One region of the Blautia sp. AF26-2 genome, then DNA from elsewhere that is predicted to be linked to it. Evidence: predicted binding sites of a transcription regulator. Region 1 holds the regulator's gene; each other region holds the start of a gene.

Region 1 (7,959 bases):
GCAGATACATTTACGATACCGTTGGCATCGATATCAAAGGTAACCTCGATCTGCGGAACGCCTCTTCTTGCTGGCGGAATTCCATCCAGACGGAACTGGCCGAGGGATTTGTTGTCTTTCGCGAACTGACGCTCACCCTGTACTACGTTGATATCTACTGCTGTCTGGTTATCTGCTGCTGTTGAGAAGATCTGGCTCTTCTTGGTCGGGATTGTGGTGTTACGCTCGATCAGACGAGTTGCAATACCTCCCATGGTCTCGATGGACAGAGACAGCGGAGTTACATCCAGAAGAAGGATATCGCCTGCGCCGGCGTCTCCTGCAAGTTTACCACCCTGTACGGAAGCACCAAGTGCTACGCACTCATCCGGGTTCAGGCTCTTGCTCGGCTCGTGTCCGGTCAGCTGTCTTACTTTATCCTGTACAGCCGGGATACGGGTAGATCCGCCTACCAGAAGGACTTTGGAAAGCTCGGATGCCTGAAGGCCTGCATCAGAAAGTGCTCTCTGTACCGGCTCTGCGGTTTTCTCTACCAGGTCGTGGGTCAGCTCATCGAATTTAGCCTTTGTCAGGTTCATATCGAGATGTTTCGGGCCATCTGCGGTTGCAGTGATGAACGGCAGGTTGATGTTGGTTGTAGTTGCGCTGGAAAGCTCTTTCTTTGCTTTCTCTGCTGCTTCTCTGATTCTCTGCAGAGCCATTTTATCATTGGAAAGATCTACGCCTTCCTGTTTCTTGAACTCAGCAAGGATATAATCTGTTACTTTCTGGTCGAAGTCATCGCCGCCCAGACGGTTGTTTCCTGCTGTGGAAAGAACTTCGATAACGCCGTCACCGATCTCGATGATGGAAACATCGAAAGTACCGCCGCCAAGGTCGTATACCATGATCTTCTGCTCATTTTCGTTGTCCAGTCCGTATGCCAGAGCTGCTGCGGTAGGCTCGTTGATGATACGTTTTACATCAAGACCTGCGATTTTACCGGCATCTTTGGTTGCCTGACGCTGTGCGTCATTGAAGTAAGCCGGAACTGTGATAACTGCTTCTGTTACTTTCTCACCAAGGTAGTTCTCTGCATCACCTTTCAGTTTCTGAAGAATCATAGCGGAGATCTCCTGCGGAGAGTATTTCTTTCCTTCGATGTCTACTTTATAGTCAGTACCCATCTCACGTTTGATAGAACGGATGGTTCTGTCTGCGTTTGTTACAGCCTGACGTTTTGCCGGCTCGCCGACCAGACGGTCACCTGTTTTTGTGAATGCTACGATAGATGGAGTTGTTCTTTCACCCTCTGCGTTTGCGATAACGGTTGGTTTTCCACCTTCCATAACGGCTACACAGCTGTTTGTTGTTCCTAAGTCAATACCAATAATTTTGCCCATTGTTGTTTCCTCCTCAATGAATTATGCTAAAAAATGGTTTAATTTCTATTTATTTATCTTCAAGGCTTAATTAGCCACCTTGACCATACTGTGACGGACTACGGAGCCTTTGTACATGTAGCCCTTCAGGAACTCTTCTACGACGATGTTCTCGCCGGCTTCCTCATCCTCCACATGCATCACTGCGTTGTGCAGGTTCGGATCAAATTCCTTTCCAACGGCCTCGATCACGGTTACACCGAGTTCATCGAGTGCTGTGGTAAACTGTTTGTATACTTTATTCATGCCGTCTGCGAACGGATCTTCCTCCGGGTTTTCCACCGTTGCAAGTCCGCGCTCGAAGCTGTCAACAACCGGAAGAATCTTCTCGATGATGTCTTTTGCTCCAATGGCATACATATTTGCTTTTTCTTTTTCGGTGCGTTTGCGGAAGTTATCGAACTCTGCCATCTGACGGGTCAGGCGGTCAGTCAGCTCTTCGATTTTCTCATCTTTTTTATCTTTTTTCTTTTTGAAGAACTTTCGTTCTTTGCCATCCTCAGCAGTTTCTTCTGCAGCTTCCGCTTCTTTTGCCTCTGCTGCTTTCTTTGCTTCTTCCTGCTCCGCAGCCGGTTCGGTTTCCGGCAGATCGGTCTCTGCTCCGGTTTCTTTTTCCATCTCGCGTGTAGGTTCTTCCATGGTTTCCTCTTTCTTTCTATTTTCTTCGCTCACTGATCATTCCACCTTTCTACTCACCTGTGTCCGGCTTTTTGAAGACGGCGTCCAGTTGAACTTTTAATGTTTTCAGGTTATCTACCACATTTTCGTAATCCATCCGCTTTGGTCCCACGATACCGATTGTTCCGCGCATACCGTTTCCCATATCGTATGTGGTGGTGACCACGCTGCAGTCCCGTAAGGGTTCCATCGAAGATTCATTTCCGATGTATACCTGAATACCGGTATTTTCCTCTCCGTCCTGCTCCTCGGCAGCTCCTTTGATCATATCGACCAGTTTCTGCCGTTCCTCGAATGTGGAGATCAGCTGGCTGGCTTTGCTGCTGTCGGAAAGCTCAGGGTACTTGAAAATGTTGGTTGCGCCGCTGGTGTACACCGGCACATCTTCTTCGCTGACTGCGATGGCTTCCGCTACGGTATCGACCACTTTGCTGATGATGCCGGAGTGGATGCCTGCCTGCTCTTTCATCTTCTTGATCATGCCAAGATTGATTTCTTCAATGGTCAGGCCATTGAGCTGTGTGTTCAGAAGCAGGTTCAGCTTTAATATCTGTTCATCGTTGATGGTCTCGTCTAGGTCGATCATCTGGTTTTTCACCAGGTTGCCTTCTACGACGATGACGGCCAGGAGCTGCTCTTCATTGACTTTTGAGAGCTGGATGAATTTCACTTTATTTCTGTGATATTCCGGTCCTGTAATCAACGTTGCATAGTTGGTAGATGAAGCGAGGACTTTGACAACCTGCTGCAGAACTTTTTCCATTCGGTCTGTTTTTTCAATGACCATGTTTTTGATGTCTGCAACTTCCTGTTCTTTTTCCCGCATCAGCTCATCTACATAGAGGCGGTAGCCTTTATCGGAAGGAATGCGTCCTGCGGAAGTGTGGGGCTGTAAGATGTAACCCATCTCTTCCAGATCGGACATTTCATTCCGGATTGTGGCGGAGCTTAAATTCAAATCCGTGTATTTGGAAATCGTTCTTGAGCCGACCGGCTCGCCCGTTTCCAGATACGTCTGGATGATCGCTTTTAATATTTTTCTTTTTCTTTCATCCAATTCTGTATCCACTAAGATAAGCTCCTTCCTGTTGTATAGTCCTGTTAGCACTCGTTTCAGTGGAGTGCTAACATCTATGCTCTTAAGATAGCACTCTGCCTTTTGTTTGTCAACACCTTTTCCCGGTTTTTCTATGAAGAAATTGTGAAAAAAGTATAAACCGTTTTCTTTCTGAAAAGGAATCTGACTTTTCTTTTTTATTGCATTCTACTGTTTCAAAGGCGCTATAGCCGTATGGTAGGATTCTGCCATTTCGATACGACCATTTAGTAGCATTTTCTCAGAGGTGATGAATCATGAAATATCAGAGACTGGAGGATCTGCGCACGGACCGCGATCTGACGATCCGCCAGGTTGCCGACTATCTCGGCTGCAACCGCGATGTGTATACCCGATATGAAAAAGGCGTCCGGCAGCTGCCGATCTCCATTGCCATCCGTCTGGCGGAGCTGTATCAGGTCAGTCTGGATTATCTGGTCGGCATCAGCGATGAGAAGCGGCCGTATGGATCCTGACTTTCCGGTGTCTCCGCCGCAGCAAAAGCAGGAGGACAGTTTTTCTTTTCCCTGTCCTCCCTGTTTTGCTTTTTCGTTTACAGATTCTGCAGATATTCCATCATCCGCGTTTCGCTGAGTTTCCATCCGTCCGGCTCCCCGCAGAGATACAGCGTAAAATGCCCGCACGGGACTCCGTTTTCCAGGTGGATGCCGGTATACAGTTCTACAATGAGGAGTTCTTCTGCTTTTTCTTCATATATATTAGTGATCTGATAGATCCGCTCTCCCTTTTCGTCCACCGGCCATTCTTTCTTCAGCACATCCCTCAGACGGCTCTCCTGCCCCTGCGCTTCGCATTCTTCCTCCCGGCTGATCATTTTTTCAAACGCTTCCGGCGTCTCCATCCGTTCCACTATATTCTGGACAAAATCTTCTATTTCTATTCTTTCTGCTTTTCCCATTCGTTCCCCCATTTCTGCCGTACATATTTTTCTGTTTTCTGCACAGGCTGTCTTCACCCGCCGTTTCTCTCTCCCGCCCCATTCTCCAATTTGCGACCATATGATCTGATTTAACTTTGTCCATCCAACCGTTTGGTAGTATGGGTTTGAATCTGAAAGGATGGTACAACGTATGAAATACCAGAGAATTGAAGATATGCGGATCGATCAGGATCTCACCATCAAAGAGATTTCTGCCCTGCTCGAATGCAACCGCGACGTCTATTCCCGCTACGAAAAAGGAATCCGCGACATCCCGATCGACTATGTGATCCGGCTTGCACGGTTCTATGACTGCTCGGTCGACTATCTGCTGAGTGTCTCCAGTAAAAAGAGAAAATTCGGCGATTAATTTTTTTATTGTTGTCTTTTTATTTTGGTGTTTTGCGTTTCGATACGACCATTTGGTCGTATTTTATATTATAATGGTATTCTTATTTTGCGTCAATTCTGAACAATAAGGAATCAAAATCGGACGCAAAAAAGCGTGTCGGAAAGTTTTCTGTCGCTTTTCCGGCACGCTTTTTTTCATGCTCTTTTCTTCTTTTTTATTCTTCCATGTCATCCAGGCTCTTCTTCAGTGTGATCATTTTGTCACGCAGCTCGGCGGCCATTTCGAAGTTGAGTTCGGCAGCAGCGGCTTTCATCTGTTTCTGTACCTGGCCGATCAGTTTTTCCAGTTCTTCGCGGCTCATGGACTCCGGGTCTTTTTCCATCTTTTCTTCTGTCTTTGCCACTTCTTTCGAAATGCTGATGAGATCGCGGACGGCTTTTTTGATGGTGGTCGGAGTGATGCCGTGTTCTTTGTTGTAGGCTTCCTGCAGGGCACGGCGGCGCTTCGTCTCGTCGATCGCGAGGCGCATGGAATCGGTCATCACATCGGCGTACATGATAACATGGCCCTCGCTGTTTCGCGCGGCACGGCCGATGGTCTGGATCAGGGAGGTTTCGGAACGCAGGAAACCTTCTTTATCGGCATCCAGGATCGCCACGAGTGTGATTTCCGGGATGTCGAGACCCTCACGCAGAAGGTTGATACCGACGAGCACATCGAAGACATCGAGACGCATATCACGGATGATCTCGGTCCGTTCCAGGGTGTCGATATCGGAGTGCAGGTAGCGCACGCGGATGCCGGCCTCTTTCATATAGTCGGTCAGATCCTCTGCCATACGCTTCGTCAGCGTCGTCACGAGAACTTTGTTGTGTTTTTCAGTTTCTTTCTTTACTTCCGAAATCAGATCGTCGATCTGTCCCTCCACCGGGCGCACCTCGACATCCGGGTCGAGAAGGCCGGTCGGGCGGATGATCTGTTCGGCGCGCAGCAGCTCGTGGTCTGCCTCGTAGTCGCCCGGCGTGGCAGATACGAAGAGGATCTGATCGATCCGGTCCTCGAACTCGCCGAAGTTCAACGGGCGGTTGTCTTTTGCGGACGGCAGACGGAATCCATAGTCCACCAGCGTCGATTTCCGCGACTGGTCGCCGGCATACATGCTGCGGATCTGCGGAACAGTCTTATGCGACTCATCCACGATGATGAGGAAATCATCTCCGAAATAGTCCATCAGTGTGTAGGGCGGCTCGCCTGGCTTTAATCCGGAGAGGTAACGCGAATAGTTTTCGATGCCGGAACAGATGCCGGTTTCTTTGAGCATCTCAATATCGAAATTGGTCCGCTCCTCGATGCGCTGGGCCTCGATCAGTTTTCCCTCGTGCTTGAAGAACTTCACCTGCTCTTCCATATCCTTTTCAATCTCGCCTGTTGCTTTCAGGATCGTGTCCATCGGCACAACGTAGTGGGAGGCCGGAAAGATTGCGATATGGTTCAGTTCACATAAGATTTCACCCGTCAGCGTATCGATCTGCACCAGACGGTCAATCTCATCCCCGAAGAACTCGACGCGCACCGCCTTGTCCGTCTCTTCCGCCGGAAAAATCTCCAATACATCACCGCGCACGCGGAACGTACCGCGGTGGAAATCCATATCATTCCGGTCATACTGAATATCAATCAACTGCCGGATCACATCGTCCCGGTCCTTTTCCATTCCCGGGCGGAGCGAAATAATCATCTCCATGTAGTCCTTCGGGCTTCCGATTCCATAGATACACGAAACACTGGAAACCACAATGACATCGTTCCGCTCACTCAGTGCAGAAGTCGCGGAAAGCCGCAGCTTATCAATCTCATCGTTCCGCGCAGAGTCCTTCGCAATATACGTATCCGAAGACGGCACGTAAGCCTCCGGCTGGTAGTAGTCGTAGTAGGAGACAAAATATTCTACTGCATTCTCAGGGAAGAATTCCTTAAACTCACCGTACAGCTGTGCTGCAAGTGTTTTATTGTGCGCTATGATCAAGGTTGGCTTATTTAACTGTGCAATAACATTTGCCATGGTAAAGGTCTTGCCGGAACCTGTAACGCCCAGCAAAGTCTCGCATTGATTGCCTTCTTGAAAGCCTTTGACCAGTTTTTCGATTGCCTGGGGCTGGTCGCCTGTAGGCTGGTATTCGGAGTGTAATTTGAATATTTGTTGTGAATTCTGCAAAAAAGCACCTCCTGGTTTTTATATCAAAAAAGTTCGTCTATCAGTCAGAAATTCGTCGAAGCACATTCTCTGATTTTAGCCGAATATGCCTCTCGACGAATTCTGTTCACCACCCGATATTTTATAGACTGATAAAAAGTAGTAAAACTAACGTGGACGAATTAACACTCAAATGTAAGAGATATTATATCATGGAAATTTAAAATTGTATATATGATGCGAACATTAGTTCTTCAAAAATTCATTTACATTTATCATTGTATCCAGAACAATTTCCGTATCCAGCTCCTTCTTTTCCGGTAATACTTCTTCCATATAAGAAAGCAATTCCGGCGGAATCTCCTCAGCTATAATATTTCCATTGTGGTATGGGGAGCATCCGTTGCGCTTATTAGAATAATATACTTTTACATAAAATATCCCTCAGGGCTTCAAACCCTGAGGGGCATCCTCGTTCATTTCAATTTTCCTTTTGTTTTTCAAGCTGTTCCATACAATATTTTTCTGCCAGAATTATAAATTCATCTGCAACTGAAATCTGCCGTTCTGATTCTTCTTTACTTGCAATATATCATAATCGCTGGCATGGCGAATCTCTTCTGCCTGTCCGATTTTCCTTCCCATTTCTCTTGGAAACACTGATGTTTTCACATAATCCTTATTGAAGTTAGCCACAGCATCCTTATGCCTTTTATATGCTTTACCGCTTACAGCATGTACTGCATTAATTGCATGAAAAATAGAATAGTATGCCCTGTTATTGGCTCCTTTATAATCTTCAATAGAAAATAATGCTCTTGCTGATTTCAGATCATTTCGGGCTGTTTCCAGACGATATAACACCAGATCCCGTCTAGTACCGATTTCCTGATTATGCTGCTCCATACAAAACTACCCCTTCTTTATGAATATTGGAATAAAATGGATAGTTCACAATCCACTTGTTAAAATGTGCTTCACTTTTTGCAATAGGCTTAATATCCGTGTCATGATCCATATTAAAGTCATAGGTCATGTACGAGAGCTGTTGTGCATATGCCTTTAATTCCAGATCCGACATATCTACCAGAATCATAATGTCCACATCAGAATCCGGACGGAAGTCACCCCTTGCATAAGAACCATAAAGGATTATCTGACGTACATGGGAGCCATAAATCTTCTTGACCTCTTCCACATACTGTTTAATTAAATCCTGCATAATCTTTGGCATACATCATCACCTCATTTTCTGCTGATAATACTATAAGTTTCTCG
Region 2 (7,959 bases), on a different contig from region 1:
ATGCTTTCGTCGCGATCAGGCTCTGATGGTTGATCATGTTCAGAATCGCGGTCTCTACAAGCTGTGCCTCCATGATCGGAGCGACAACTTTTAAGAGCGGTTCTCTTGGGAATACGACGGTTCCTTCCGGGATCGCATAGATATCTCCGGTGAAATGGAAGCCTCTTAAATACTCCAGGAAATCATCGTTGAAAATATGGAGGGAACGGAGATAGTCGATGTCATCCGGTGAAAAGTGAAGATCGCGGACATACTCGATTACCTGCTCAAGTCCTGCACATACGGCGTATGCGCCGCCGCATGGATTCTTTCTGTAAAATGCATCAAATACCACGATCTGATCGGACGGGTTCTCGTAGTAGCCCTGCATCATGGTAAGTTCATATAAATCGGTTAACAGTGTAAGGTTCTGCGCTCTCATGGCAAATTCCCCTTTCCTCATTGTGTTTATTACGTTCGTATCGTATCTTATTCTTTCCGATTGTACCACAATCATTGAAATTCCACAACTACGTATGGCTGTCCTTTTTCATCGTTCAGCGAGATAAAACAGCCGTTTTCCGTCTCGGCGCGCAGCGGATGCAGGACATCGCCGAGGTGCGCCTGCTGTTTGTATTCGGCGCGCATCCGGCGCACGGTGAAGTTCTTCGGAAGGCATTCACCGGCAAGGGAAATGAACTGTGCGTTATTGACGTGGTGGTTCGTATCGAGGTTGTGCGGCCGCACCGGGAACGGTTCGCCGATGAAATCTGCTTCCGGCATTTTCACTTTGCGCTCGCCGAAATCCTCGCCGATCGGATCGTCAATGCCGTAGGCGTCTGTCGTCTCTTTCGGTGCGCGGACGGGATGACCCGTTTCCATATTGACGTAAGACCAGATGGAGTTGGCACAGGCGAGCATTTCGCCGTCTTCTGTTTCCATCGTGAAGTTACGCATGCCAAGAAATCCTTTGAAGCCGCTCGCCCATGTAGTGATTTTTACCGCTTCACCGAGGGATGGATAGCGGCGCACATGAATCTGCCACGCGGACAGCACCCAGGCGCAGCCTCGTTTTTTGAGCTCCGCAACGCCCTCGCCGATCGCTTCCGACTGGAAGGTACTGCAGTCCTGAAAGTAATTGATCAGCCCCGGCAGGGTGAGATTTCCGTCCTCACCGATTTCGCTGTAGCGGATTCTGCTCGTAAAGGAATACTTCATCGTTTGTTCCTCCTGCTGTATTTGTTTTTGAGCATCGAAAAAGGCCTCAGGTACGAGACCTGAGACCTTTCAATGAGCTGGGCTACCTGGATTCGAACCAGGAACTGACGGAGTCAGAGTCCGTTGCCTTACCGTTTGGCGATAGCCCATTGCCTTGCGACAAAATGTATAATACACTATCGCAAGAGAAAAGTCAACACCTTTTTTGAAATTTTTTTATTTTTTTCAAAAAACTGACTTTTGGAACATTTTGGAAGGGATTTGACGGCTCAACCCGGCCGTTGTCACTCTCCCGCCACGTATTTTTTGTCGATGTTGACGACGCATTCATACTTCTCATCCATTTCCTTCATCAGCGCCCCGATCTGCCCGATCACGCGATCACAGTCTTTCTTCTTATAAGAATACGGGATTTCAAGATCAAAAATCAGCTTCTTTTTCTCCGCCCCGTTGATCATACGGAAATCGTGGAAGGAAAGCTCCGGATCGAGAATGGAAATTACGTTTCTTACCTTCTCCTTTGTCGCAAGAACCGTCGCATCGTGGATCTCCACCGGATCCATGTGGATGACCAGCAGAATCCCCAATTTTTTGCCGACCTCATGTTCAATGCGGTCGATAATATCATGCGATACCTCGATATCGACATCTCGCGGCACCTCCGCATGGATCGATGCCATACTTCTGCCAGGCCCGTAGTTGTGGACAATCAGATCATGGGTTCCTACAATTCCTTCATAGGAAGCAACCTCTTTCATGATCCGTGCATACAGATCCGGATCCGCGCCCTGCCCGATCAGCGGTTCCAATGTATCTTTTGCAATGGAAATACCGGACCACATAACGAGTACCGCCACAACAAGTCCTGCGATTGCGTCGATATTAACCGAAAGGAAATGGCAGATCAATATAGAAGCGATCGTTGCGCTCGTCGTGATCACGTCGCCCATGGAATCCGCCGACGTTGCCAGCATCACCTTCGACTGAATGCGGTTTCCCAGTTTTCGGTTGAAAAGCGCCATCCACAGCTTTACACCAACCGAGAGCACCAGAATCAAAAACGGAACCATCTGAAATGTGATCTCTTCCGGATTGCGAATTTTCTCCAGGGAGCTCTTTAAAAACGTAAAGCCGACTTCAATAACCAGAAACGAAACGATCAGCGCTGCAATATACTCGATCCGTCCATGCCCGAACGGATGCTCTTTGTCGGCCGGTTTGTTTGCCATCTTGACACCAACAAAGCTGATGACCGAAGATGCCGCATCGGAAAGGTTATTGAACGCATCCGCCATGATCGCCAGAGAATGCATCCCAACACCGATCAGCAGCTTGGCGGCAAACAGCAATACATTGCAGCAGATTCCTACCATACTGGATAAAATACCATATCTCGTCCGCACATCCGCATTGTCAGTGTTCTCATACTCTTTTACAAAACATCTTACCAGAAAATCTGTCATGGGTTCCCCTTCTTTCCACAATACATTCAGAAACATTAGCTTAGATAAAAAGGGCCTCACGCATCGCCGCGAAGCCCTTATGTTTTTTCTGTCTTTTTCTATAGTAGGCAGTGTTGAAAAAAAAGTCAAGCCTAACATATTTTCGGAGATTCTATCGACAGAGAGAAAAAGCAACGCAGACTGCTTCTTTTCAGCAATTCTGCGCCGCTTTTTCTCTGTTTTTTCAGATTTTATCTCTTTTCAGGCAGATTTGACAATCGAATGAGAGTTTTTCTTTTTCCTGCCTGAAATAGCGTTACCGCCCACCGGTACCCAGCGAGCCGTAACGGAATAGCTACTATTTTACTTTATAAATTTTCGCCATATCCTGCACATACAGCGGATAGAACCGATAGCCCGCAAAATCGCTCCGAAGTGCAACCTCACATGCCATATCCTCGATATACAGGTTTGCCGCATCGTCACAGAGCAGTGTTTCCATTTTTTTGTAAATCTCAACCTGCTCCTCTTCATCCGTGCTGGTCTTAACCTGCTGATACAGTTTATCATACTCTTCGTTGCTGTAGTTGATAAAGTTCTTGGATGATGTTGAGGTAAACCGTTCCAGCAACGCGCGTCCGGTCAGATATGCCGCATCAACGCCGACAACCGTGGACTGGAACTTCCGGTCTGCATATACATCCGACAGCCAGCTGTCCCACTCGACCTGCTGAATTTTGGCAGTAACACCGATCGCTTTAAGCTGCTCTACCAGAACCTGGGCTGTATCGATATGCTGCTGATAATTGTTCGGCACTGTAATCGTAAGCTCAAATCCATCTGGGTATCCGGCTTCTTTTAACAGTTCTTTTGCCTTCTCAATATCCTGATTATATCGCTCTGACAGTTCCGGCACATAATATTTTCCAAATGCCGGGAACATGCTGCTTCCGATGATCGTTCCTTTTCCGTCCGCAATCATATCCAGCACTTCCTGGCGGTTTGCCGCATAGCACAGCGCCTGGCGCACCTTCACATTGTTGAGCGGTTCCACGGCATTGTTCAGATACAGCGCCTGTACCAGGTTCATACCGCCGTCATAAATCGTAAAATCGGAATCTTCGGCAAGCTGCGCTGTCTGTGTGGAACTGAGACGTGCATACATGTCCAGTGTACCGGATTTCAGGTTTGTTACGACTGCATTGCTGTCCTTGACAATTCGAAATGTTACCTTGTCCAGATACGCCTGATTTTCCGTATCCCAGTAATCGCTGAATTTTTCAAGGACAATGTTTTCCTGCGGGGACCGTGATACATAGTGGAACGGGCCTGTTCCGACCGGATCTGCTTCCAGATCTTCCACATGCTCAGGTACAATCGCTACCGTCAGATAGGCAAGAAACTCGGTGTCTGCCTCTTTTAAATAGATGTCGATCGTGCTCTCGTCCGGAATTTCAACCTTGTCCACATTGGAAAATGCCTCTACCAGAGGCGTTCCGTCTCCGTTGATACCCGCACAGCGTTCGATTGAATATTTTACATCCTCTGCAGTGACGGTCGTTCCATCGTGGAATTTGACACCATTCCGGAGCTTGAAGGTATAAACCTTTCCATCCTCCGAGATCGAATGACTCTCTGCCACCGCATCGTTCAGATTTCCTTCTTCATCGGGCTTTACAAGGCCCTCATAAATATTGAATAGGATTTCTTTCGTTCCTGCCGCAACAGATTTGTGTGGGTCAAGACTATCCTCAATGTCCTGAGGAATTCCTACCGTGATGGAACCTCCCATAACAGGTTCCCCTGTCGGGGTTGATTCCGTTGATACCTGAGAACTTGTGGTATCGGAAGAATCTGCTTTCCCATCCTTGCCATCCTGGCATCCGCCAAGTACAACAGTAAGAGCTGCAACTAAAAGCAGCGCAAGTACGCTTCTTCTTTTCTTCATGATTTCTCCTTTTGATACGAGTTCTCTCATTTTGTAATTGTCACGCCTATTGTATCCGACCTGTTCCCAAATAGCAAGTACATTATTGTATACAATTTATTTTCCGAATCCGAAAATCACGTATATCCGCCCGCGTATTCCGGATTCTTTCCCTCGGGATGTACCAGAAAAGATAAAAATTTTGCCGCCCGGGAATTTTAACATTCCCGGGCGGCAAACGCTTTTGCTTTTTTTCTTTTATCCTTCAATGGAGATTGTCTTTTTCTGCTCCACAGCCGGTTTTGCTTCCTTCTTCGGTACGAAGAGTTTCAGCAGACCGTGTTTAAATTCAGCCTTGATATCCTCTTCGGTAATATCTTCACCTACATAGAAGCTTCTGCTGCATGCACCTGCGTAACGCTCTTTACGGATGTAGCGGCCGTTCTCTTTTTCTTTCTCGTCTTTGTCAAGACCTTTCTCTGCACTGATGGTCAGATAACCATTTTCCAGTGTGGCCTGAACTTCATCTTTCGTGAAGCCCGGAAGGTCAACCACTACCTCGTAGCCATTATCCAGCTCGCGAATATCTGTTTTCATCACATGGCTGGCTTTGCGGCCATACAGTTTCTTTTCTGTATTCTTCATCTCTTTGTCATAATCATAGAACGGAAAATCGTTGAAAAAGTCATCAAATAAATTTTCTCCAAAAATACTAGGCATTAACATAAGTCATCGCTCCTTCTTATTCTTCTCATGGAACCTGATCCATGCTTTTTCTCCGGTTTTTCTTTTCACCGGATCTTTTTGTTTACCTGTTTCTTTGGAACGGAAAGGCTTCCGGATACCGGAGGTTTTCTTCTTTTCCTCTCTTTGTATCCCTCTTCCTTTGTTCTAGCTGTAATATAACACTTATTATTAGCACTGTCAAGAGGCGAGTGCTAATAATTTTGTGAAGATTGTGTGAACGCTACGAGTCATGCACATTTACGCGAAAAGCCCTCGTTCAAGCTTGCTTGATAAAGAGGGCTTTTTCATGGAAATGTATAGGGCGACAGCCCGACAGCGAGGGAATTTATTCCCGAGCTGTGCACAGACACCTATATGAGTGAAACTTAGCGAAACTTAAATTACGCCCAAGATGGAATATACTTATTTGTTTGTACTTGATTTTTTAATCTGATCATCTATATCTTCTCCATCACCAAATACCGTAACCTTTATTGATCTTCCCCTTTCCGTTTGATATTTCCGGATATACTCTGTTAATTGTTTTACGTAAATTTCTTCATCTTCCACAATTGCAATCTGTATCATCCTATACCCACCTAAATCTCCTTATTCTGTTAAATAGAAAGTAGAAATTCTGTTAAGTTTTCAATAGCATCTGGTTTTTCTGATAGTTCTTTCCCCATCAGTCCCTCTCCCATAATACCAGGATCCGCACTAAGAGATACAGCGACTCGACTTGAATTCCATACAGCTTCATACATCATTTCCTGATTCTCTTTTGTTACTTTATTGAGAACGTAATAAAATGGTTTTTGAATACTTTCCGATAATTCCCCGATTTTTTTGGAAAGCTGTAGGGATTCATAGGATGGATCTATGATTATCAATATCAAATCTACACCGTTATCAATTCCACGTCCAAAGTGTTCAATACCAGCCTCCATATCCATTAGCGCAAATTGGTCTTCTGTAAGCCTGAGATTTTGGATAAATTGAGTCATAACAGTTCCCATAGCACAAGAACACCCTTCATTTGCCTGATGAATTTTTCCACTGGTCATCAGTTTTACACCGTCCTTCAGACTATAATAATCTTCCGGTATATCATCTATAGTCCAGGTTTCCTCAAAAAACTGATGAGTAAATTTTGATAACATCATATCATTTAAAACATTTTGCTTACCACCGAAATAGTCTGTAAAATCTCTGGGAAGCTTCATACCCAGCTGTCGGTGTAGACCATAATTAGATTCATCGGAATCAATTACCAAAATTTCTTTTCCTCGTCTGGCTAAAGCCTTAGCCAAAAGACTGGTTACTGTACTTTTTCCACATCCACCTTTTCCGCAAACTGCTATTTTCATCTCTATCTTTACTCCTTTTCTTTTTTCTAAATAATAAGCATTACATATGACCATACTTCAAACTGTCTTACTCCACTTCCTCCAGTTCTGTTCCTTCTGGAAGAATATATCCGCAGTTATCACATACTCCGTCCTCTGCAAGTATCCCGTCTTTCACAAAGGCTTCAATGCCTCCCGGTTCATGACAGCGTGGACAATCTAATTCCTGTATCCTTTTCTGATTTCTTACATCCTGGCAATTGGAAAATTCAATTTTACCCATAGTGATTCCTCCATTTTCATTCCATATCAATTTGTCTTCGTAAAAAAGTTCCTACTATACGGGAAAAATTGCTGATATTACGAATATAGGCAAAGTCTTTTCCATAGATTCTCTTTTCCACGGAGAGCTCTTCTTCATTCCCTGCAAAAATACCAATTACGAAAATTCCCTGATTTCTGGCCCGACGTACCTCATATGCAGTATCTTTCACAGCTTTTTCTCCGTCATAGATCTTGGGCTGGCGGGTTCCTGGTCGTTGTATGCTCATATCACAGGGTTTTCCATCACTTAATACGATTAAAATCTTATTTTTTTCCGGTCGCTCCATGAGAGAGGAACCGACTGTTTTCAGTGCAAGCCCATCTCTGTTATTGGCATATGCACGAAATTGAAAGATTCTTTCATTTGTTTCCCTTGGATCTTCATAATCCCGAAATCTCTGAAGTACTGTATATCCCCAGAAAGCACAGTATCCTGTCACCCGATGAGGAATTCCTGCCTGGCTTAATGCTTCACTGATAATATATCCCTGCGCCGCTACCTGAGCCTGTCTGTCAGCCTGGGAACCACTGGAATCAATCAGGACGTCTATTACAAACTCAGAATCGTCAGATCTCTTTTTTCTATTAAATAACTTGTCATCGTCTGTTCTTCCAATTTTCCATAACCTTTCAGGAACAAGCTGCCCCGCATCAGATCTGCTGACAAAATCATCCTTTCGGATTATAAGTGCCCGTTTCAGTGACTCTGCCAACACAGAAATATTTCTTTTGATGATCCAGTGATTATTTCCATAATAAGCTTTATTTTTTTCAAACTGCAGCTGAGAAAAACGGTATTGATTATTTTTTATCACAGGGTTCTGTAAAATTCCATCTGTAAGATACAGGATACAGTTTTTGTGGATTCCTGTACAAAATTTCCGGTTGACTCTGGCCTGCTCCGATTCACTTAGATACGATTTTCCGTAATTCAGTTCCACATATTCCCGTATCCGTCGCACTGCCTGTGGATTTATATTCTCCGAGCTTTCCGGAA
Region 3 (7,959 bases), on a different contig from region 1:
GGTTGAGGTTCGCCAGGGTTCTGGAACGAGGGTGCTGAATCATAAGGCAATTCAGAATTATAACAAGGTCACATCGGTCACGGAATCCCTGATGAAAAAAGGATATCGGGTAACGACGTCAGATATGATGATCGACATCATTTCGGCGGACAAACAGCTCGCCGATGAACTGGAAATTCCGGAGGGAACCAGCGTGGCGAGGATTCAGCGGCTGCAGCTTGCGGATGAAGAGCCTGTTACGCTGATGGAAAATTATATCGAATATGCGAAAGTCCCTGGCATCGAGGCGTATGAGAATCAGTTTGTAGCGCTGTATCAGTTTCTGGAGGAGAAATTCGGCTTGCAGATTGATGAGACACGAGACAGAATTTCAGCGAAATCCGCGACCTTTATGGAAGCCCAGGTTCTGAAAACGGAGCCGAAGGATGCGCTTCTTGTGGTGCACAGAGTCACCTACTGGCAGAACCGGCCGGTGAGCATTGACCACGTGCGGATCATCGGAAGCAAGTACGAGGTGGAGATTTCGGGAAAAGGACGGAGTAAATGAGCGATGAGACAGAAGAACAGAAGAAACTGATGCGGCAGATTGATATCAGCTGTGTACAGGCATTTCATACAATGGATGAAATTGATGCGATGGTGGAGCTGGCAAAGAAATATCGTCTGGCTGCTGTGTTTACCTTGCCGGCGTTCAGCGCCCATGTGGCAGAACGGCTGCAGGACACCAGAGAAATCCATGCGGGAGGCGTGGTAAGCTTTCCGGGCGGCGGAGATACGACCGGACAGAAGAAGCGGCAGGCAAAAGAACTGTGGGAGGCTGGCTGCCGGGAAATCGACATGGTGATGAATCTTACGGCATTCAGAAGCCACGAATTTTCTTATGTAAAAGAAGAACTTCTGGCCATCCGGGAGCAGGTGCCTTCGGCGATTTTTAAGGTGATCATCGAGGCACCGCAGCTGACGGAGCAGGAAATCTGCCAGGCAGTGGATCTGTGTGTGGAAGGCCGTGCGGATTATGTAAAGACGAGCACCGGATGGTATCCCGGCTGTCCTTCCACCGTGGAGCAGGTTCGAATCATGAGCCGTGAAGCCGCCGGTCGCATTCAGATCAAGGCCGCCGGTGGAATCCGCAGTCTGGAAACTATACAGGAAATGCAGAAAGCCGGCTGTAGCCGTTTCGGTATGGGAATGCGGTCGGTACAGAATTTGATAAAAAGTATCTATAAGTAATCTATTGTGCAAAAGCTATAAAAAAGTCACGGAATATTCTACGATATTCCGTGACTTTTCTGTTGAATTAGTAACCTATTAGTGATATATTCGAATCATAGGAATCGATAAATCATTAACAATCTGAAAGGAGAGCAAAAGATATGAAAGGTTATGCAATGCTGAAAATCGGTGAATCCGGATGGATCGAGAAAGAACGCCCGAAATGCGGGCCGATGGATGCCATTTGCCGTCCACTGGCAGTTGCCATCTGCACATCAGATGTCCACACTTTATGGGAAGGGGCCATCGGTGACCGTCATAACATGATTCTGGGCCATGAGTGCTGTGCAGAGGTTGTGGAAGTCGGAGAGCTCGTAAAAGATTTCAAACCGGGAGACCGGGTTCTTGTGCCGGCCATCACTCCGGACTGGAATTCTCTGGAAGCACAGGCTGGTTATTCCATGCACTCCGGCGGAATGCTGGCAGGCTGGAAATTCTCCAACTTCAAAGATGGTGTCTTTTCTGAATTCTTTCATGTAAATGATGCCGATGGAAACCTTGCGCTGCTTCCGAAAAACATCAATGTTGTCGACGCGTGCATGCTTTCCGATATGGTGCCGACCGGATTCCACGGCGTAGAGCTTGCCGATGTACAGTTTGGTGATACAGTTCTTGTCATCGGAATCGGACCAGTTGGTCTGATGTCGGTAGCCGGAACGAATATGCGCGGCGCATCGAGAATCATTGCTGTCGGAACGAGACCGGTCTGCGTAGAAACGGCAAAAAAATACGGCGCAACGGATTTTGTCAGCTACAAGAACGGACCGATTTTCCAGCAGGTACTTGATATGACAGATGGAAAAGGTGTTGATAAAGTAGTCATCGCCGGCGGTGGTGTAGAAACCTTTGCAGAAGCAGTAAAATGCCTGAAACCGGGCGGAAAGATCGGAAATGTAAACTATCTTGGATCCGGTGACAACATTGATATTCCGCGTGTAGAGTGGGGCGTTGGAATGGGTCACAAACAGATTAACGGAGGCCTGATGCCTGGCGGAAGACTCCGCATGGAAAAACTGGGAGCTCTTGTTTCGGCAGGCAAGCTGGATGTCAGCCCGCTGTCCACACATGTGTTTGATGGATGGGATCATCTGGAAGAAGCACTGTTCCTCATGAGAGATAAACCGAAGGATTTAATCAAACCAGTCGTTAAATTGGCTGACTGATGATTTGAAAATTTGACTGAAAAAGGAAACGTATGAAAATATTGATCGTATCCGGCTTTTTGGGCGCGGGAAAAACAACATTTATCAAACGGCTGGCCAGGAACGTCGATCAGCGGTTTGCCATACTGGAAAATGAATATGGAGCCGCAGGAATCGACGGCGCACGTCTTGGCCAGAACCGGCAAGGAACGCAGAAAAATGTATGGGAAATGACAGAGCAGTGCATCTGCTGCATCGGGAAAAAGGATTTTGCAGCATCCGTGCTGACCATTGCCAATGTGGTAGACCCGGAATACCTGATCGTAGAACCGACAGGCGTCGGAAGTCTCGCCCGGATTATAGAAAATCTGCGTCAGATCGAGTACGAGAGAATTCAGCTTCTCTCGCCGGTCACTATTGTGGATGTTTACAGTTACCGCCGCTATATGGCGGAATATCCCGAGCTGTATCAGGATCAGATCCGAAGCGCGGATACGATCATTGTTTCCAAAACAGAAGCATGCCAGGCGGAAGAAAAACAGCGCATCCAGAAATTTCTGCAGGAAATTAACCCGCAGGCAAAAATCATCACGGATTATGCATCCACGATGACACGGGAAGATTACCAGAGCCTGCTGCTGGGCGGCCGATATGAGAAAGAAGTACAGGATACGCAGAGCGGCGAAAAGATGCCGGAGACCTTCTCCTTCGAAAATATCCGAATGGAGGCACCGGAAACCCTGTGGTGTTTTCTGGAACAGATCATTCGCGGAGCGTTTGGAAATATCATCCGTGCAAAAGGACAGTTCGCAGCCGGAGACCAGTTTCTCCAATTTGATGTCGCCGATCACCGCTACAGCATCACCGGCACAGAACAGAAAAACGCCGGCCAGGCTGTGTTTATCGGAAACGATATGAACGAAGATGCGATCCGGCAGTATTTTAAGAAATGCGCCGGAAACCAGAAAATGAAATATGCTGCCCGTCATGTATCATAAAGTAAATAGGAAAAAGAGATTGCGGAGTCCTGCCAAAACAGGGTTTCGCAATTTTGGTTTTTACAGAAAGATTCAACTGAAAAACGAAGGATAGGCAAAAACGAAAAATTACGCTAAAATAAACATACAAGTATTTCAAATAAAACAAAAGAAAAATCAGGGGGATCTGATATGGAGGAACAGAAAAGAAGACGGGAAAGAAAATCAGCGGCATACTGGTTGAGCAAAAGCTCGATTTTATATCCGATCTGTATCTTGTATGTGATGTATGTGAAACAGGTTGAGGTATATATTACAGAATGTTCCGTCCATATTTCGTCGGGGACAATGCTTTTTGCCTATGCGCTGTGCCTGATTTTGTGGCTGGCCTCACCCATTCGAAGCTACTGCGCAGATGGAACTGCAAATGAAGTTTTATTCTATACATTTCCGCCGAGCATACTGATGCTGTTTTTATTTGCCCAATATTCACTGAAAATTGTGTTGTTTCTTGCAGTGCTGGATGGGATATTTCTTGTTACGGTTTTAAGAGATTTACATAGAAAAAAACGAAAATATTCTCCGAAAAAATTCTGGAGATTAAAAAGAAGTGACTTAAACGCATTTCTGTTTGTTTCAGTATGCGTGAGTATGGTACCGACTTGTATGATGATATATTGGAAGCTTGAGTCTCCGTCCGGAGTGGCAGAACTTTACGAACGAAAAAAGGACTATAATCTCGTCCAGAATCAGGAGAACATTTTTCAGGAAAATAAAGAATTTCTGCTGAGCTTAAAGGAGAGCGAATGGAGGCAAAAAACACTGGAAGAAAGAACAATTGCAGCGCAGAAGATGGTACGGCTTGAAACAGAACGACTTGGAATTCCCGAAATTCCGCTGTATGTGAAAGAGACAGGATCATCGAATTGCGTTGCATTATATAATAATGAAGAGAACGAAATATGGTATGCTCCAGAGCATTTAACATCTCAGACAGCAGAAGAATTTTTTACGGGAATTTGCGAAGAATGTTATCATGGAATGGAGTATTATCTGCTGGAGCGAATGGACTGGAATTCGGAAATGGCGAATACTGCTTATTTTGAAGAAATGAGGAAGTGGAAACTAAATGATAATCGCTACATATCTGGACGCGACGAGGGCGATTCGTTTGAAGCATATCAATCACAGCCGCTGGAAGCATCTGCCAAAAAGTATGCCAGTTCCGAAACAGAGGCACTGATTCATTTTATTGCTGTGTACGGCGATGAATAAAAATCTTTTAGGGGGGGGAGGGAGAAAAGGAGCGTCGGGAAAAATAAAAAAAATTAGCACTCACCTCTTGACAGTGCTAATAACTAGTGTTATAGTACGACTAGAACAAAGAAAGAAAAGAAAATTCACATCAACGCTCTTTTTGTTCGGAGCGAATGTTAGCACCCAAATAGATAAGGAGGAAGCCGATTATGAATATCAGTAAATTCACACAAAAATCGCTGCAGGCTGTACAGGACCTGGAAAAGACCGCATACGATTTCGGCAACCAGGAAATAGAGCAGGAGCATCTGTTGTATAACCTCCTGCATCAGGACGACAGCCTGATTCTGAAAATGATCGAAAAGATGGAAATCAACAAAGATCATTTTCTGAACCGTGTCGAGACGGCGCTGAACGACCGCGTCAAAGTATCCGGCGGTCAGCCGTATATCGGTCAGTATCTGAATAAAGCATTGATAAATGCTGAGGATGAGGCGAAAGCCATGGGAGACGAGTATGTTTCCGTAGAACACCTCTTCCTGGCAATGCTGAAAAACCCAAGCCCGTCCATGAAAAAACTGTTTCAGGAGTACGGCATCACAAGAGAACGTTTCCTGCAGGCATTAAGCACCGTGCGCGGAAACCAGAGAGTTACCACCGACAACCCGGAGGCAACATACGACACCCTGGAAAAATATGGACAGGATATCGTAGAAAAAGCCAGAAACCAGAAAATGGACCCGGTTATCGGCCGTGATACCGAAATTCGGAACGTTGTCCGTATCCTGTCCCGTAAGACAAAAAACAATCCGGTTCTGATCGGTGAGCCTGGTGTTGGTAAAACCGCAGTCGTAGAAGGCCTGGCCCAGCGAATCGCCAACGGCGATGTACCGGAGAGCCTGAAAGATAAAACCATTTTCTCCCTCGATATGGGAGCCCTGGTAGCCGGAGCAAAATACCGCGGCGAATTCGAGGAGCGTCTGAAAGCCGTTCTGGAGGAAGTCAGAAAGAGCGACGGAAAAATCATTCTGTTTATCGATGAGCTGCACCTGATCGTCGGCGCCGGAAAGACCGACGGCGCGATGGATGCCGGAAACATGCTGAAACCTATGCTGGCACGAGGCGAACTGCACTGCATCGGTGCCACAACGCTGGATGAGTACCGCCAGTACATCGAAAAAGATGCCGCCCTGGAGCGCCGTTTCCAGCCGGTTCAGGTTGATGAGCCGACCGTAGAGGATACGATTTCCATCCTGCGTGGCTTAAAAGAGCGCTACGAAGTTTACCACGGCGTAAAAATCACCGACGGTGCCCTCGTTGCAGCCGCAACCCTTTCGAACCGTTACATCAGCGACCGTTTCCTGCCGGATAAAGCAATCGACCTGGTCGACGAGGCATGCGCTCTGATCAAGACAGAACTGGATTCCATGCCGGCCGAGCTGGATGAGCAGCGCCGTAAGATTCTGCAGATGCAGATCGAGGAAGCCGCACTGAAAAAAGAGACCGACAATCTGAGCCGCGAGCGTCTGGAAACACTGCAGAAAGAGCTGGCTGAGTTAAAGGATACCTTCAATTCTGCAAAGGCACAGTGGGAAAATGAAAAGAGTTCCGTTGAGAAACTGTCCAAACTGCGTGAGCAGATCGAGGACATGAACCGCCAGATCCAGAAAGCAAAGAATGATTACGATCTGAACCGCGCCGCTGAACTGCAGTACGGTGAACTCCCGAAATTACAGCAGATGCTGGAAGCAGAAGAGAAAAAAGTTAAAAATGAAGATCTCTCACTGGTACACGAGAGTGTAACGGATGAAGAGATTGCCAGAATTGTCTCCCGCTGGACCGGAATCCCGGTTGCAAAACTGACCGAAGGCGAGAGAACTAAGATCCTCGGCCTGGAAGATGAACTTCACACGAGAGTTATCGGCCAGAATGAAGCAGTCACCAAGGTTTCGGATGCGATCATCCGTTCCAAAGCCGGAATCAAGGATCCGACAAAACCGATCGGTTCGTTCCTGTTCCTTGGACCTACCGGTGTCGGTAAAACAGAGCTTGCGAAAACGTTGGCAGAAAAGCTGTTTGATGATGAGAACAACATGGTTCGAATCGATATGAGTGAATACATGGAGAAATACTCCGTCTCCCGTCTGATCGGAGCGCCTCCGGGATATGTAGGCTACGAGGAGGGCGGCCAGCTGACTGAGGCAGTGCGCAGAAAACCATATTCTGTTGTTCTGTTCGATGAGATCGAGAAAGCGCATCCGGACGTCTTCAACGTTCTGCTGCAGGTACTCGATGACGGCCGTATCACCGACTCCCAGGGCCGTACCGTAGACTTTAAAAATACGATCCTGATCATGACCTCCAATATCGGATCCCAGTATCTGCTGGACGGCATTCAGGATGACGGCAGCATCTCCGAAGAGGCGAGAAACCTGGTCATGCAGGATCTGCGTGCACACTTCCGTCCGGAGTTCCTGAACCGTCTGGATGAAACAATTATGTTCAAACCATTGACAAAAGACAACATTGGTCATATCGTAGATCTGTTGCTGAAAGGACTGAACAAACGTCTGGCAGACCAGGAGCTTACCGTCGAACTGAGCCCGGCTGCAAAACAGTTTGTCATTGAGGGCGGCTACGACCCTGTTTACGGCGCCCGTCCATTGAAACGTTTCGTACAGAAAGAGGTAGAAACCAGCACCGCAAAACTGATCCTTGGCGGTCAGGTCAGCGAGGGCGATACGATCCTTCTGGATGTGGAAAACGGCGGCCTGAAGGCAATGATCAAACCAGGTGTGGAGGTAGTAGACGAATGATGCCGAAAGATCCCGTAATGCTGCTGAGCTATGTCAATACGCAGTTAAGAGATTTTTACCCGTCGCTCGCAGAATTCTGCGCGGCCATGCAGACAGAGGAATCCGATCTGCGGGAAAAACTGGCGCTCATCGACTATGAGTACGATGAGAAAACGAACCAGTTTGTGTAAGAATAACCAGGCCCTGAAAAAAATGGCGGAAAAAGGCGTTCCGTATGTGGAAAAAACACATACGGGGCGCCTTTTTTACGCAAAGCGTGTTTCTTATAACTGACAGGAAAAATCATATCTATAATAGAAGAAATGTGGTAAAATGGAGGAAAAGAAAATCCGCTGAAAATGGGGAAACAGCGGATCTGGAGAAGGAGGAAACCAATATGTATTTTGGTGTACAGATGTATGGGGTATCCAAAGAATGGAAACAGGATCCCGAAGGATTTTTAAAGAAAATCTATGAGGCAGGCTACCGCCAGATCGAGCCGTGTCTCGGATTCCG

The links. The regulator HrcA, encoded in region 1, represses chaperone genes, less so after heat shock. The targets are predictions, from matches to a motif close to TGTTAGCACTCNNNNNNNNNGAGTGCTAACA.
Region 2: a site for HrcA is predicted at 5,480-5,510, ahead of DWY63_RS08340 (Hsp20/alpha crystallin family protein). Genes of this name have one in related genera too.
Region 3: a site for HrcA is predicted at 4,718-4,748, ahead of clpB (ATP-dependent chaperone ClpB). Genes of this name have one in related genera too.

What each region holds. Positions count from the first base shown of each region.
Region 1 covers NZ_QTWD01000002.1:197,992-205,950, reverse strand. The annotation lists gene dnaK (molecular chaperone DnaK) at 1-1,382, opposite strand, end outside; gene grpE (nucleotide exchange factor GrpE) at 1,449-2,060, opposite strand; gene hrcA (heat-inducible transcriptional repressor HrcA) at 2,110-3,168, opposite strand; gene DWY63_RS03805 (helix-turn-helix domain-containing protein) at 3,453-3,671, shown strand; gene DWY63_RS03800 (hypothetical protein) at 3,749-4,114, opposite strand; gene DWY63_RS03795 (helix-turn-helix domain-containing protein) at 4,287-4,505, shown strand; gene uvrB (excinuclease ABC subunit UvrB) at 4,702-6,702, opposite strand; gene DWY63_RS03785 (HEPN domain-containing protein) at 7,216-7,587, opposite strand; gene DWY63_RS03780 (nucleotidyltransferase domain-containing protein) at 7,574-7,915, opposite strand.
Region 2 covers NZ_QTWD01000005.1:168,087-176,045, reverse strand. The annotation lists gene DWY63_RS08370 (nicotinate phosphoribosyltransferase) at 1-421, opposite strand, end outside; gene DWY63_RS08365 (acyl-[acyl-carrier-protein] thioesterase) at 493-1,197, opposite strand; tRNA gene DWY63_RS08360 (tRNA-Gln) at 1,275-1,346, opposite strand; gene DWY63_RS08355 (cation diffusion facilitator family transporter) at 1,482-2,660, opposite strand; gene DWY63_RS08345 (ABC transporter substrate-binding protein) at 2,998-4,587, opposite strand; gene DWY63_RS08340 (Hsp20/alpha crystallin family protein) at 4,825-5,292, opposite strand; gene DWY63_RS08335 (hypothetical protein) at 5,716-5,880, opposite strand; gene DWY63_RS08330 (ATP-binding protein) at 5,910-6,659, opposite strand; gene DWY63_RS08325 (hypothetical protein) at 6,727-6,921, opposite strand; gene DWY63_RS18410 (cobaltochelatase CobT-related protein) at 6,938-7,777, opposite strand.
Region 3 covers NZ_QTWD01000003.1:4,741-12,699, reverse strand. The annotation lists gene DWY63_RS05240 (GntR family transcriptional regulator) at 1-547, shown strand, start outside; gene deoC (deoxyribose-phosphate aldolase) at 544-1,230, shown strand; gene DWY63_RS05230 (NAD(P)-dependent alcohol dehydrogenase) at 1,374-2,435, shown strand; gene DWY63_RS05225 (CobW family GTP-binding protein) at 2,468-3,412, shown strand; gene DWY63_RS05220 (hypothetical protein) at 3,584-4,666, shown strand; gene clpB (ATP-dependent chaperone ClpB) at 4,858-7,464, shown strand; gene DWY63_RS05205 (DUF4250 domain-containing protein) at 7,461-7,634, shown strand; gene DWY63_RS05200 (TIM barrel protein) at 7,841-7,959, shown strand, end outside.